Linked DNA regions of Planctomyces sp. SH-PL62. The protein of the gene in region 1 interacts with the protein of each later gene in a pairwise test. Links are inferred from orthologs where the notes say so. Each region holds a gene or a part of one and is shown in the gene's direction. Other genes may lie near its edges.

What was found. The genes of interacting proteins can lie anywhere in the genome.
Region 2: the proteins of VT85_RS10945 (region 1) and lysA interact in binary tests that used the Escherichia coli proteins (3 or more experiments, as listed by UniProt). The link is inferred for Planctomyces sp. SH-PL62 from one-to-one orthologs.

Annotation. Positions count from the first base shown.
Region 1 is NZ_CP011273.1:2,832,821-2,835,836, forward strand. The notes cover bases 182-2,954. They hold VT85_RS10945 (response regulator transcription factor), read left to right. Parts: upstream 182-1,087; coding sequence 1,088-1,822; downstream 1,823-2,954. Other genes in these bases: VT85_RS10935 (CotH kinase family protein), read left to right, coding at 182-241; VT85_RS10940 (DUF4956 domain-containing protein), read left to right, coding at 377-1,066; VT85_RS10950 (sensor histidine kinase), read left to right, coding at 2,162-2,954. Outside these bases: more of VT85_RS10935, read left to right, coding at 1-181; more of VT85_RS10950, read left to right, coding at 2,955-3,016. UniProt on the Escherichia coli protein: Response regulator member of the two-component regulatory system CpxA/CpxR which responds to envelope stress response by activating expression of downstream genes including cpxP, degP, dsbA and ppiA.
Region 2 is NZ_CP011273.1:103,223-106,331, reverse strand. The notes cover bases 192-3,057. They hold lysA (diaminopimelate decarboxylase), read left to right. Parts: upstream 192-915; coding sequence 916-2,199; downstream 2,200-3,057. Other genes in these bases: VT85_RS00400 (hypothetical protein), read left to right, coding at 2,373-3,057; argH (argininosuccinate lyase), read left to right, coding at 192-779. Outside these bases: more of argH, read left to right, coding at 1-191; more of VT85_RS00400, read left to right, coding at 3,058-3,109. UniProt on the Escherichia coli protein: Specifically catalyzes the decarboxylation of meso-diaminopimelate (meso-DAP) to L-lysine. Is not active against the DD- or LL-isomers of diaminopimelate.

The DNA of each region.
Region 1 (3,016 bases):
GGAGACGCTCGGCCCGATCGTGGCCCGCTACAAGGCCCAGATCGACGAGGACGTGCGGGCCGACACGCGCAAGCTCTCGACCTACGAGGCGTTCCTGGCCGCCACCTCCCCCGACGCGGACGCCCCGAAGCCGGAAGCCGCGAGAGGCCGGGGCCGGGGGCTCAGCCTCCGAGCCTTCGCCGACGCCCGCCGGAAGCACCTCCTGGGCCTCCCCGCCGTCCGGGACGCGAAAGCACCCTGAACGCAATCCGGCGCAAGCATAAACTCACCCCTGGCGGGAGAAGCCGGGGGAGAGACGGGCGAGGCGCGTGCGGTCGAAAAGTGAGATCATGGCCTTGGGGAGTCAAACCGCCGCAACGGCGGCGGAGGGGTTGTGATGCCGGCCTGGATCCTGGAATCGCTTTCCAACAATGAGACGTTGCCGGGGACGGTGATGGCCTGGCGGATCGCCTCGGCCTTGCTGCTCGGCGGCGTGGTCGCCGGCGTCTACCGCTGGGCGAGGCGCGGGTTGGGGCCGCCGCAGGCGACGTTCCTGACGACCCTCGTGCTCCTCTCGGTGACGATCGCGATGGCCACCCAGGTCATCGGCGACAGCGTGGCCCGGGCCTTCAGCCTGGTCGGCGCGCTGTCGGTGGCCCGCTTCCGCACGGTCGTGAAGGACACGCAGGACACGGCGTTCGTCATCCTGGCCGTCGTGGTCGGGATGGCGGCGGGGGCGAACGACCTGCTGGTCGCCCTGGTGGGCCTGGGGGTGGTGGGGATCGCCTCGCCGGTCCTCTGGCCCCGCCGCCGCGACCCGGCCTGGACGGGCGCGGAGGTGGACCTGAAGCTCCGCCTCGCCGCCGCTCAGGACGTCCGCGAGGCGATCGAGCGGATCCTCGCCGACGTCTCCACCCGCGCGACCCTGGTCTCGATCGAGACCGCCCGTCAGGGCGCCTCGATCGACCTGGCCTATCGCGTCCGACTTCGCCGCGACCGCTCGCCCGTCCAGACGGCGGCCGAGCTGAACCAGACGCCTGGCGTGGAGGCCGTCGAGCTCCGCCGCGCGGACCGCTCGTTCGACTGACGGCCGACGAGGCTTCGTCCCATGACCGACGCGCCCCCCGAAGATCCCACCGGCCCCGGCCCCGGCCCGTCGGTCCTGCTGATCGACGACGACCTGGAGCTGTGCGACCTCCTGCGCGAGTTCTTCGCCCAGGAGGGCATTCGGCTGGCCGCGGCCCACGACGGCCGCCGAGGGCTGGGGGCGGCGCTCGACGCCGATCGCGACCTGATCCTCCTCGACGTGATGCTCCCCGGCCTGGACGGCTTCGAGGTGCTGCGGCTGCTGCGTCGGCGGAGCCAGGTCCCGGTCATCATGCTCACGGCCCGCTCGGCGAAGGCCGACCGGCTCGCGGGCCTGGGCGCCGGGGCCGACGACTACGTCCCCAAGCCGTTCGACCCCGACGAGTTGCTCGCCCGCGTCCGCGCCGTGCTCCGTCGCGCGGGCCGCGCGGCGCGTCCCGTCGCCCCGCTGGAGGCCGAGGGGATCCGACTCATCCCGACGGCCCGCGAGGTGTTCGCGGGGGGCGAACTCGTGGCCACGACCACGTTCGAGTACGAGATCCTCGAATACCTCGTCTACGCCGCCGGCCGGATCGTCACCCGGGACGAGCTGACTGCGGCGCTCTATCAACGACGATCCTCCCCGTTCGACCGCGCCATCGACGTCCACGTCAGCCGCCTCCGCAAGAAGCTCGGCCCGCTGGGGTCGGCCGTGCGGACGGTCCGGGGCGTGGGCTACCTGTTCCGGTCCGGGCCGGACGACGAGGCCCCGCGATGAGGTCGATCTACGCCAAGATCCTGGCCTGGGCGGCGGCCACCGTCGCGCTGTCGTCGATCGGCTTCGTCGCCACGTTCTGGTACCTCTCCGAGTCGCGGTCGCAGGAGCGCCGCTTCTTCACCGGCATCCTCACCCTCCAGCGCGACGCGGCCGAACGCGCCTGGCGCGAACGCGGGGCCGAGGGGCTGCGGGCCTTCCTCCGCGAGACGGCCGCGTCGTTCGAGGGGGACCATTACCTGCTGGACCGCGACGGCCGCGACCTGCTCGACGGCGTCGATCGTTCCTCGCTCCCGGCGCGGGCGAGCGCCCCCGGCCTGCTCCCGCCGCCCCCGGCCCCCCGTGCTCGTCAGCCCGCCCACGGCCGAGGGGCTCCGGTTCGTGGCCCTCCCCCGGATGCGGGGGGTCCCCTGGGCCCAGACGCTCCCCTACTACCTCTGGATCCTGCTGCTGATCCTGGCCCTGATCTACGCGCTGGCCGTCCATCTGGTGCGCCCGCTGAGACGGTTGCAGCGGGCGGTGGACGAGTTCGGCCGGGGCGGATTGGCGACCCGGATCGGCTCGACGCGGCGGGACGAGATCGGCGAGCTGTCCCGCGCGTTCGACGTGATGGCCCACCGGATCGCGTCGCTGATGGCGGCCGAGCGGCGGCTGATCCAGGACGTCTCGCACGAGCTGCGGTCGCCGCTGACCCGCCTCGGCCTGGCCGTCCGGCTCGGCCGCGGCGGCGACCGCGAGGCCGCGATGGGCCGCATCAAGAAGGAGGTGGATCGGCTCTCGGCCCTGGTCGACGAGCTGCTCCGGCTCAATTCGGCCGAGGAGGACCCCCACGCCCTCCATCGCGACGAGGTCCGGCTCGACGCCCTCCTGGCGGAGCTGGTCGAAGCCTGCGCCGTGGAGGCCGACGCGAAGGGCTGTCGGCTGGACCTGCGGGCCGACGCGCCGGTCGTCGCGTCGGGCGATCGCGAGCTGCTCCGTCGCGCCGTCGAGAACGTCCTGCGCAACGCCGTCCGCCACGCGCCCGAGGGATCGGCGGTCGAGGTCGCGCTGCAAGCCGACGGCGGCTTCGCCGCGATCACCGTCCGCGACCACGGCTCGGGGGTCCCCGAGGAGGCCTTGGCCGACATCTTCAAGCCGTTCTTCCGGATCGAGCACGACCGCAGCCGGGCCAGCGGCGGGGTCGGCCTGGGCCTGGCC
Region 2 (3,109 bases), 2.7 Mb from region 1 along the record:
CCGGGACGAGCATCCCCATCGACCGCGACTTCACGGCCCGCGAACTGGGCTTCGAGGGGGTCGCGGCGAACAGCCTGGACGTCTCCAGCGACCGCGACTTCGCCATCGAGGCGGTCTTCGCCCTGACCCTGATCGCCGAGCACCTGGCCGGCTGGGCCGAGGAATGGATCCTCTGGAGCACCCAGGAGTTCGGCTTCCTGGCGCTGCCGGACGCGATCTGCACCGGCTCCAGCATCATGCCACAGAAGAAGAACCCGGACGTCCTGGAGCTGATCCGGGGCCGCTCGGCCCGCGTCGTCGGCTCGCTGACGACCTTGCTGGTCCTCATCAAGGGCCTGCCGCTGGCCTACAACCGCGACCTCCAGGAAGACAAGCTCCCCCTGTTCGACGCCTTCGACACCGTCGAGGCCTGCGTCGAGCTGGCCGCCGTGGTGGTCTCGGGGGCGAACCTCCGCCCCGAACGGATCGGCGAACGGCTCGACGAAGGCTACCTGGACGCGACGACCCTGATGGAGCACCTGATCCTCCAGGGCGTCCCCCAGCGCACCGCCCACGAGGTCATCGGCCGCCTCGTCGGCCTCTGCGAGCGCCAGGGCCTGAAACGCCTGGCCGACCTTTCCGACGCCGACCTCGCCGAAGCCTCCCCCAAGCTCGGCCCCGACGCCCGCGGCCTACTGGGCGTCGAGGCGGCGATCCGAGCGTTCAAGTCCTACGGCTCGACCGCCCCGGACCAGGTGGCGACGCAGCTCGGTCGGTGGAAGACGAAGCTGGAACTGTAGGCCGCAGGTCGGTCGCCCCTTCTCCTTCAACAAGGGGAGAAGGCGAGGAAGGCCGACGTCGAGCGATCCCAAGTCAGACGACGAACCGGGCGGTCCTCGCCCGACCTTCCCCACCCTTATTGAAGATCGAAGCCCCATGGAAGCCTTCCAGTACTGCGAAAATCAGCTCTATTGCGAAGCCGTCCCGGTCGCCAGGCTGGCGGAGGAGTACGGGACGCCGCTGTACATTTATAGCGCGGGGGCGATCGTCGACGCGCTCAAGTCGTTGCAGGAGGCCTACGCCGAGGTCGACCCGCTGGTCTGCTACTCGGTGAAGGCGAACTCGAACCTCGGCGTGCTGAAGCTCCTGAACGGGCACGGCAGCGGGTTCGACGTGGTCTCCGGCGGCGAGCTGTTCCGGGTGGTCAAGGCGGGGGGCGACCCCGGCAAGACGGTGTTCGCGGGGGTGGGCAAGAGCGACCCGGAGATCGCCCAGGCGATCGAGGCCGGCGTGCTGATGTTCAACGTCGAGAGCGAGGCCGAGCTGGAGTCGATCGCCCGGGTGGCGGCGTCGATGGGGCGGGTCGCGCCGATCGCGCTGCGGGTGAACCCGGACGTGGACCCGAAGACCCATCGGTACACGTCGACGGGGCAGAAGGAATCCAAGTTCGGTTTGGATATCGATCGGGCGATGCGGATCGCGGGGACCGTAAAGGATATCCCGAGCCTGTCGATGATCGGCATGCACATGCACATCGGCTCTCAGATCACCTCGGTCGACCCCTACGCGAAGGCGGTCGGTAAGGGGGTGGAGCTGATCGAGAGGCTGCGGGCGATGGGCCACCCGATCGCCTGGTACAACATGGGGGGGGGCTACGGGATCGCCTACAAGGGGTCGGAAGCCCGGCCGATCCGCGAGTTCGCCGCGGCCATCCTGCCGGGGATCAAGGCCGCGAAGTGCCGCCTGGCGATCGAGCCGGGGCGGGTGATCGCCGGCAACGCCGGCGTGCTGGTCAGCCGTGTGTTATATACCAAGCAGTCGGGCGACAAGCGGTTCCTGATCCAGGACGCCGCCATGAACGACCTGATCCGGCCGGCGCTTTACGAGTCGTTCCACCGGATCTGGCCGGTCGTGGTGCCCGAAGGGTTCCCCGCGCCCCCGACCGACTACGAGGCCGAGATCCCCGGAGCCGAGCCCCGGGACGTCGTCGGCCCGATCTGCGAGAGCGGCGACTTCTTCGCCAAGGACCGGTCGCTGCCGCCCCTCGACCGCGGCGACCTCCTGGCGACGTTCTCGGCCGGCGCCTACGGCATGGTCATGGCCTCCAACTACAACACCCGCCCCCGCGCCGCCGAGGTCCTCGTCGACGGCGACCAGGCCAAGCTGGTCCGCCGCCGCGAGACGCTCGACGACCTGGTGGCCCAGGAGCTTGAAGTCTGAAACGAAGACCGGAGCGGACGACCGCCGGGGGGCCCCTCGGCGGTCGCGAGGCCGCGCGGGGATCGGACGAGGACGCGAAGGAGCGAGGGCGGGAGGCGGGGAGCCGAGGAGTAAGGCCAGGCGGAGCAGGGCGGGGCGGGGCGTCCCGGACATCAACTCATCGGATCACAGTCATGCGTCAAGACATCGTTCGCTCGATCGGCCGATCCGAGGAAACGGGACCGTCGCGGAGGCCCCGCGCGTCGTCGCGATCGCGGGCGCTGGCGGCCGGGGCGCTCGTCGCCCTCGGCTGGTCGACGGCCGGTCCGGCCCTCCCGCTGGCACACGCCCAGATCCCGGGCCCCGAGCTGTTCGCCCAGCAGCCCAAGACGCCCGAGGAGCTCTGGGGCGCGATCGACTATCTCTCGCGGACCGGCCAGGGCCGCCAGGCGGTCCCCTACCTGGAGACCTTCTCCCAGGCCGAGGTCGACGACGCGACCCTGCTGAAGCTCCGCGACAAGTACGGCCCCGGCTCGTTCCTCCGCCTCGACGACGACCCGGCCACCAAGCCTTTCGCCAAGCCCCTGACCGACAAGCTGAACGCCGCCGCCCGCCGCATGACCGCCGACCCCGAGCGGATCCGCGGCTACATCCCCGCCCTCCTGGCCTCGAAGGAAGAGCAGGATTACGCCGTGGCGAGGCTCCGCGAGTCGGGGCCGTTCGCCGTCCCCGCGATCGTGGCCGAGATCAAGAAGTACGGCCCGACGGCCCCCGAGCGCGGGCGGCTCATCCACAACGCCGGCCGGCTCGACACCTCGTCGGTCCCGGCCTGGATCGCCGCCCTGGACAGCCCCGACCCCCTCCTGGCGGCCGACGTCGCGGGGATCCTGGGCGACCTCGCCGACTCCCGCGCGGTGCCGTTCCTGACCTT